One region of the Shewanella sp. HL-SH8 genome, then DNA from elsewhere that is predicted to be linked to it. Evidence: predicted binding sites of a transcription regulator. Region 1 holds the regulator's gene; the other holds the start of a gene.
What was found. Region 1 encodes NrdR, which represses ribonucleotide reductase genes. Its sites were predicted from a motif close to AAACACNANATNTNGTGTTT; they were not measured.
Positions count from the first base shown of each region.

Region 2: the regulator NrdR is predicted to act here: its motif matches at 2,788-2,807, upstream of nrdD (anaerobic ribonucleoside-triphosphate reductase).

Region 1 covers NZ_CP195039.1:1,573,695-1,578,269, forward strand. The annotation lists gene ettA (energy-dependent translational throttle protein EttA) at 1-251, opposite strand, end outside; gene glyA (serine hydroxymethyltransferase) at 684-1,937, shown strand; gene nrdR (transcriptional regulator NrdR) at 2,066-2,515, shown strand; gene ribD (bifunctional diaminohydroxyphosphoribosylaminopyrimidine deaminase/5-amino-6-(5-phosphoribosylamino)uracil reductase RibD) at 2,544-3,680, shown strand; gene ACRWQN_RS07020 (riboflavin synthase) at 3,738-4,394, shown strand; gene ribBA (bifunctional 3,4-dihydroxy-2-butanone-4-phosphate synthase/GTP cyclohydrolase II) at 4,540-4,575, shown strand, end outside.
Region 2 covers NZ_CP195039.1:2,967,338-2,971,912, forward strand. The annotation lists gene ACRWQN_RS13100 (diguanylate cyclase domain-containing protein) at 1-136, shown strand, start outside; gene nrdG (anaerobic ribonucleoside-triphosphate reductase-activating protein) at 139-615, opposite strand; gene nrdD (anaerobic ribonucleoside-triphosphate reductase) at 615-2,732, opposite strand; gene rssA (patatin-like phospholipase RssA) at 2,959-3,924, opposite strand; gene ACRWQN_RS13120 (DEAD/DEAH box helicase) at 4,073-4,575, shown strand, end outside.

The DNA of each region.
Region 1 (4,575 bases):
TGGTTTAAGTTTAATTTCGGTTCCTGTGGTAAGTAACCAATTTTAAGGCCAGGCATAGGCCGAGCTTCGCCCTCAATCTCAGTATCAAGACCAGCCATAATGCGCAGCAGTGTTGATTTACCTGAACCGTTTAAACCTAATACGCCGATTTTCGCGCCAGGGAAAAAACTTAAAGAGATGTCTTTTAAAATCTGCTTTTTAGGTGGGACAATTTTGCCCACTCTTAGCATGCTATATACAAATTGAGCCATGAGGTTCCAACATTGATTAACACAGAATAGGATGATTCTAATGGAATCTTAATCGAACTTAAATCTGATTTTGATTGTTATAAGTCGATTTTTATATCTTGTGACGTGCTAACTCGGATTTGCTAGAATTTAGTCTAAACAGCAAGCTGAACTTACAGTTATGTTTACCTGCTAAATATAAGCATTTAGAGTCGTAAAAATAGAACAGTGTTTTTGGTGACTGTTTTACGCATTTTGCAGCTTAAAAAAATGTTTAAATTGCCGAGGTGGAAAAAGTTACCGATTGTAAATTAAGGTAATTTTCAATTTCGCATGAGATTTTCTATTGTTGTTTAGTAACTAAATTCATGCTGTAAAGGCTGGGATTGTTTGCATTTGCAGAGTAGAATACCGCGCAACCCTACTAATATAAAACCTACCGTTGGAGTTACCATGCTTAAGAAAGCGATGAATATAGCGGATTACGATCCAGAACTATTTAAAGCCATTGAAGATGAAACTTGTCGCCAAGAAGAGCACATAGAGTTAATAGCATCTGAAAACTATACCAGTCCACGTGTTATGGAAGCTCAAGGTTCACAGTTAACCAATAAATATGCTGAAGGCTATCCAGGTAAGCGTTACTACGGTGGTTGCGAGTATGTTGATGTTGTTGAAACCTTAGCCATTGAACGTGCTAAAGAGTTATTTGGTGCAACTTACGCCAACGTACAACCGCATTCAGGATCACAAGCAAACAGTGCAGTATTTATGGCGTTGTTGAAGCCTGGCGACACTGTACTTGGTATGAATTTAGCTCACGGCGGTCATTTAACCCACGGTTCACCAGTTAACTTTTCCGGTAAATTATATAACATCATTCCTTATGGTATTGATGAATCGGGCAAAATCGATTATGACGAAATGGAACGTTTAGCGGTAGAGCATAAACCCAAGATGATGATTGGTGGCTTCTCTGCTTATTCTGGTATTGTTGACTGGGCCAGAATGCGTGAAATAGCGGATAAAATTGGCGCATACTTTTTTGTGGATATGGCGCACGTTGCGGGCCTTATTGCTGCAGGTGTTTATCCAACTCCAGTACCTCATGCACATGTTGTTACTTCTACAACGCATAAAACATTAGCTGGCCCACGTGGCGGTATCATTATTTCTGCAGCTAATGATGAAGACTTATACAAAAAATTAAACTCTGCAGTGTTTCCTGGTGGCCAAGGCGGCCCATTAATGCATGTTATTGCTGGTAAAGCGGTTGCGTTTAAAGAAGCACTAGAGCCTGAGTTTAAAGTTTACCAACAACAAGTTGTTAAAAATGCTAAAGCAATGGTTGAAGTATTTTTAGCGCGCGGATACAAAATTGTTTCTGGCGGTACTGAAAACCACTTAATGCTTGTTGATTTAATCGGTCGCGATTTAACCGGTAAAGAAGCTGATGCAGCGTTAGGTAGTGCCAATATCACTGTTAATAAAAACTCAGTACCTGATGATCCACGTTCACCATTTGTCACTTCAGGTGTTCGTATTGGTACCCCAGCTATTACTCGCCGTGGCTTTAAAGAAGCTGAAGCGAAGCAATTAACGGGTTGGATTTGTGACATTTTAGATGACGCACAAAACCAAACTGTGATTGATAGCGTAAAAGGTCAAGTGTTGGCCTTATGTGCTAAGTTCCCTGTTTACGGATAATTCCTGCTGCACGGAATATCCTTTCATCAGTAATGCTAGCCTTAAAGGTTAGCTTAACCTTGATGAGTAAATAGGATAAACTTTAATGGCCACTAATTTTAGTGGCCATTTTATTTTGTGGAGGTTCAATGCATTGTCCTTTTTGTAGCGCGACAGACACTAAAGTTATCGACTCTCGATTAGTGGCTGATGGCCACCAAGTTCGCCGTCGCCGCGAATGCACTGAATGCCATGAGCGTTTTACCACCTTTGAGGGTGCTGAGTTAGTCATGCCTAGGGTGATAAAACGTGATGGCAGCCGCCAACCTTTTGATGAAGAAAAACTCCGTGGTGGTATGTTACGCGCGGTTGAAAAACGTCCAGTATCTATGGATGAAATCGAGCAAGCTATTACTAAAATCAAGTCCACATTACGCGCGACAGGTGAGCGTGAAATTGATTCTGAGATGATAGGTAATTTAATGATGGATCAATTAATGAGCCTAGATAAAGTCGCTTATATTCGATTTGCCTCTGTTTATCGCGCTTTTGAAGATGTGTCACAATTTGGCGAAGCGATTGCTAAATTGCAAAAATAAACTTCCCCTAGGACTTGAGTAACTTTTTATGACTAGCTTTAGTGTATTTGATACCCAAATGATGGGTCGTGCGATCCAGCTGGCGCGAAAAGGTCTTTATACTACGCGCCCCAATCCATCTGTTGGCTGCGTACTTGTCCAAGACTCAATTATTATTGGTGAAGGTTATCATCAAGTTGCGGGTCAAGGACATGCTGAGGTCAATGCATTGGCTGATGCCGCTAAACAAGGACATTCTACCGTTGGCGCTACAGCCTATGTGACTTTAGAGCCTTGTAGTCATTATGGACGTACTCCGCCCTGCGCCTTAGGGTTAATTAATGCCCAGGTTGCTAGAGTCGTTATTGCAGTGAAAGACGCTAACCCTCAAGTAGCCGATAACGGTATTGCCATGTTGCAAGATGCAGGTATTCAAGTTGAGATTGGTTTATTAGCAGCTGAAGCTCTGACGTTAAACCTAGGGTTTATGAAGCGGATGAAAACCGGTTTGCCTTGGGTTACGGTGAAAGTTGCCGCCAGTTTAGATGGCAAAACAGCCTTGTCTAATGGTGTTTCTAAATGGATTACCGGTCCCGCAGCAAGACAAGATGTGCAACGAATGCGCGCCCGCCATTGCGCGTTAATCACGGGCGTTGAAACTATTATTGCAGATGATCCTAGCTTAAATGTGCGTTATGAAGAACTTGGCAGCTTGAAAAGTTCGCTTTCACCCACATCTCTACAGCAGCCATTAAGAGTCGTGTTAGATTCCCAAGCCCGATTAACCGCAGATTTTATGCTATTCAGTATTGAAACACCGATTCTATTAGTTTCAACCTGTGGCTACTCTGATGCTGTACAAGCACTTTTTCCTAACCATGTTAGTTTGCTGCAGGTAAAAGCAAATAGTGCAGGGCGTGTGTGTCTTAATATCTTGTTGAAATATTTGGGCGAAAGTTGTAACTCAGTGATGGTTGAGGCGGGTGCGACACTTTCTGGCAGTTTTATTGAGCATAATCTGGTCGATGAACTGGTTTTATACCAAGCGCCTAAGTTATTAGGCAGTGAAGGCCGCAACATGCTGACCTTAACTGATTATCAATCAATGGATCAAATACCTAAAATAGTATTAAAAGATCAACGAAATGTCGGCCAAGACACACGATTTGTATTTGGTTTAAGCTAAAATATCTCATCATTAATGTTCAATTCTGTTGGGCAGAAATAGGAAAAGTGACTCTCTATGTTTACAGGCATTATTGAAGCCCTAGGCACCTTGCGCAAAATTGAGCGCAAAGGTAACGATATTCGGTTAACTGTGGCTAGCGGTAAACTCGATTTATCCGATGTAAAATTAGGCGACAGCATTGCCACAAACGGCGTCTGTTTGACCGTAGTACAATGTTTAGCTGATGGCTATGTTGCCGATGTCTCTGCTGAAACGGTTACTTTAACAGGATTTGCACATTACCAGGTTGGCCAGAAAGTTAACTTAGAAAAGGCAGTGACAGCAACAACACGTTTAGGTGGTCATATGGTCAGCGGCCATGTTGACGGTATCGCTAAAGTTGATGGGCGTCAGTATCGCGGACAAGCGATTGAGTTTTGGTTGTCAGCTCCTGCTGATTTAGCTAAATACATTGCCCACAAAGGTTCAATTACCATAGATGGTGTGAGCTTGACCGTAAATGAGGTTAAAGGTCATCAATTTAGACTTACTATTGTGCCGCACACGGCAAGCGAAACGACCTTAACCGAGTTAAAAGCAGGCGCTAACGTAAATATTGAAGTGGACTTAATTGCCCGATATCTTGAACGATTAATACAGCCGCAGGATGAGCAGCAACCTAAATCAGGTGTCACTCTGTCTATGTTAGCCAATGCTGGCTATATGAAATAGTCCGTTGAATTTTATCGGTAAGTGTTTTGAGCTTTACAAGAACCTATTCTACGCTTTATAGAACAGTATTTTGACTCATGTTTTGCTTTGAATATTTTGAGCTGAGCATAAATAATCACCCTAAATAACAAATAAAGGTCCCTACATGGCTTTACACAGTATAGAAGAAATCATCGAAGAC
Region 2 (4,575 bases), 1.4 Mb from region 1:
AAGCATTGGCTTAGCCCGTTACCCTGAAAATGGTGATAATGAGCAGCAATTAATACAACATGCTGATCAAGCTATGTATCAAGCTAAAAGCACCGGAGGAAATAGCGTAAAAACCACAGTAAACAGTACTAAATAATATTAAGCAGTTCCTTCATTTAATTGATAAATAATTTGATTTGAACTGCCGCGCCATTTTAACCTTGGATCAGCCAAAGACTGTTCAAACTTACCATCAATCAATACATCTACCAGTGCGGTAATGGCCTGTTGCTCAAGGGTTAAATTTGCTAGTTTATAGCCAGTCCACAACCAAATATCTTTGTCATTACACTCTGTTTTTACTCGCCTAACTAACTTAAGTACAGCAGCAATATTACCAGGATGCAAAGGATCACCGCCGCTTAAGGATAAACCTTTACGACGTATACGGCTGTCATTCAAATCAGCTATGATTTCGTCTTCTAATGCTTGAGTAAATGCATGTCCAGCATCAGATCGCCAAGTTAGCTGGTTATAGCAGCCTTTACAGGCATGCTCACAGCCGCTGACAAATAAGGTGCAACGTGTGCCCTCGCCATTAACAACATCAACACTGTGATATGCACTATAAAACATTAAATGTGTTTCACCCGTCGTTTTACTTCTTGTTGTTTGCCATGATTAAACGGCCTGGCATCTGGGCTACCTAAATAACCGCATACTCGGCGGGTAACCGACACTCGGCTAGGTTCATGGTTACCACATTTAGGGCATACAAAACCTTTACTGGTGCAATTAAACTCACCGATAAACCCACAGTCGTAACACTCGTCAATAGGAGTATTAGTGCCGTAATAAGGTACTCGGCTATAACTGTAGTCCCATACGTCCTCTAAAGCTTCGATGTTATTTTGCATGTTAGGATATTCACCATAGCAAATAAAACCACCACTACTTATCTCAGGATACGGCTGTTCAAAGTCTATTTTATCGTATGGGTTCACTTGCTTTTCAACATCTAGGTGAAAACTATTGGTGTAGTAACCTTTGTCCGTTACCCCTGTTAATACCCCAAATTCTTTCGCGTCTAAACTGCAAAAACGGCTACAAAGGTTTTCACTTGGGGTGCTGTATAAACTAAAACCATAGCCAGATTCTTGTTTCCATTGTTCAGTGTTTTTCTTAAGGTACGACACGACTTTAAGCGCTTTTTGACGTAACACTTCATCGTCAAACACATGTTGTGCACTGCCATATAAAGCATTAATGGTTTCATGTAAGCCGATGTAACCTAATGAAATTGACGCTCGACCATGTTTAAATATTTCACTGATGTCATCATCTGCTTTTAGGCGAACACCACAGGCGCCCTCCATATATAAAATTGGTGCAACACGGGCTTTAACACCCACTAACCGAGCAATACGAGTGTCTAAAGCTTTTTTTGCTACCACTAGGCGTTTATCTAATAAAGCATAGAACTTGGCCTCATCGCCCTTAGATTCTATCGCAATACGTGGCAGATTTAAGCTCACCACACCGAGGTTGTTGCGGCCTTCATGTACCAACTGACCATCTTGCTCGAACGTGCCTAAAAATGAGCGACATCCCATAGGTGTTTTGAATGAACCAGTGGCCTTAACCACTTGTTCATAATTCAAAATATCGGGATACATGCGTAGACTTGCACACTCTAGCGCCTGGCGTTTGATGTCGTAATTTATATCTGCCGCTTTATGATTAACACCATCTTTTATTGCAAAAACCAGTTTAGGAAAAACCGCTGTTTTACGATTTTTACCTAATCCCGCCTTGCGCACAGTTAATATTGACTGCTGAATTAAGCGAGACTCCCAACTTGTACCCAAACCAAAGCCAAAGGTGACGAAGGGCGTTTGGCCATTGGCGGTATGCAAGGTATTCACTTCATATTCAAGTGATTGAAATGCATCGTGGCATTCTTTTTCTGTTTGCGCTTTTGCAAAGGCTTCAACGTCGGCAATTTGCCACTTAATGCCCGCCGCAAGATGCTTTTGATAGCTTTTTTGAACAAAGATTGCCAACACTTCATCAATACGATTAATAGTGGTGCCACCATAAATGTGACTCGCCACCTGGGCAATTATTTGCGCCGTTACTGCCGTTGCAGTCGAAATAGATTTTGGGGTTTCAATTTCGGCGTTACCCATTTTAAATCCGTGGGTTAACATGCCGGCTAAATCTATTAGCATGCAATTGAACATAGGAAAAAAAGGCGCATAATCTAAGTCATGATAGTGCAGCTCCCCCCGTTCGTGGGCGGCCACCACATCTTTGGGTAACAAGTGCGTTTTGGCATAATGTTTAGCCACAATACCGGCTAATAAATCGCGTTGAGTGGGTATAACCTTGGCGTCTTTGTTGGCATTTTCATTTAACAGACTGCTGTCACTTTGCTCTACTAAACCGCGAATTTGACAATTTAACTTACTTTTGGTCTCGCGGCTCACATCGCGATCATGTCGGTATTCAATATAATGACGTGCAACCGACTTAAAAGGACCTGACATTAACCTGTTTTCAACTGCATCTTGTAGTTGATGAATATCCACTTCTGTTTGTTGCTGAAACTCTTGTTCAACTGTCAATGCCAAAGTGTTGGCATAGTCATGATCTGATTGTCCGGCAGACTTCATTGCTGCAATAACGGCATCTTTTATTCGACTTGAATCAAATGCAGTTCGGCATCCGTCGCGCTTAATAACAACCAACATAACCAGCTTCTCCTTTAGCGTCGCCAAATCAATATATCGGCATACGAAAAACACAAAACACTATATGTAGTGTATTAAGCGTTAAATCGTCACTATCCGTGTTGATCTAGATCATCATTTTTCACGCTAAAGAAAAGCAAAGTAAATTTATGTTATAAGCACCAAAAATCGGCTTGTTAGCGCTTGATCATAGATATCAAGCTAGTTTAGGAACAATATTTTCAAATTAGTTTTTAAGCGACGCTTTAATTAAATGCGCGATATCTTCAACTGCTTTTTTACCCGCGGCAATCGCTTCATCTGCACGATGAAACTCCATGGTGCCAATATCAGATACATTGGGAATAATACAAATATCTGGTGGGTCGCCCATTAATCGAGATCGCTTATGACGCTGTTCTAAAATATCCATCGATTGTGACATTACCGCTAACATGCCAGGGTGCGACTTAGTGCCAAGCGACAGTTTGTCACTTAAGCTACTGATATAGTCTTTGCCCTTACCCAATAAATCCATAAAGCCTGAATCTTGCGGTTCAGCATCTGCATCAAGGTGTTCATCAGACACAGGCTCAGAGCTACTGACTTGCTGGGGCAACACTTGCATTTGTTTACGTAAATAACCATTCAAATCAACAGCGATGACAATATCGACCCCAAGCGAGCGACATAATGAAACTGGTACGGGATTAACTACGGCACCATCAACTAACCAACGGCCATTTTGTTGTACTGGCGGTAAAAAGCCAGGCATAGAACATGATGCCCTGACAGCATTGCGCAATAATCCTTCTTTAAACCAAATCTCCTGGCCAGAATATAAATCCGTTGCCACTGCGGCAAAGGGGTGTTTCAAGTTTTCAATGTCAACAGCGCCAATATGAGTAGACATAACATCAAATACTTTTTCACCGCTAATAAGCCCACCTTTACGCCAACTAATGTCCATTAATCCAATAACATCCCAACTTGAAAAGCTACACACCCAACTTTTAAGTTCAGCTAGACTGTCATTAGCATATGCCGCGCCAACCAGTGCGCCAACAGAACAGCCAGCAATTTTATCCGGGTAAATACCTAATTCAGCCAAGCCTTCAAGCACACCAATATGCGCCCAACCTTTCGCTGCACCGCTACCTAATGCCAATCCGATAATCGGTTTTTTCTCTGGTGAAGCTTGAACTGGTGCCATTTACATACTCCATAGGGTCACTTTTAAACGTAAATAACCAGGCTTTACTGGCCAAGTGCTTTATTAGCATAAACAAGCAAGTCATTATTGGCTATAGCAAGCTTATCCAGCTATAATATTTGGCTATTATTTTCTAGGGGATCCACCTTTGCAGTTTTCTGATTTTTCGCTTGATAAACGCTTGTTAGATAGTTTGAAGCATATGGGTATTACTGACCCAACCGAGATCCAAGAACAAGCCTTACCTATTGCCCTAGCGGGTAAAGATTTGATGGCATCATCGAAAACTGGCTCGGGGAAAACTTTAGCGTTTTTACTGCCTGCGATGCAGCGGATTATTTCCAGCAGAGCGCTGTCGAAAAAAGATCCTCGCGTGCTGATTTTATTGCCGACTCGTGAACTTGCTCAGCAAGTATATGGTCAACTTAGATTACTGGTTGCCAACACCCAGTACAAAGCAATCAGTATTTTGGGCGGTGAAAACTTTAACGACCAAGCCAAAGGTTTGTCCCGTGACCCACATTTTATTGTGGCAACTCCGGGTCGAATTGTTGATCATCTTGAGCAACGTCACTTGTTTTTAAATGGCCTTGAATTACTTGTTCTTGATGAAGCTGACCGCATGTTGGACCTAGGGTTTGCACCACAACT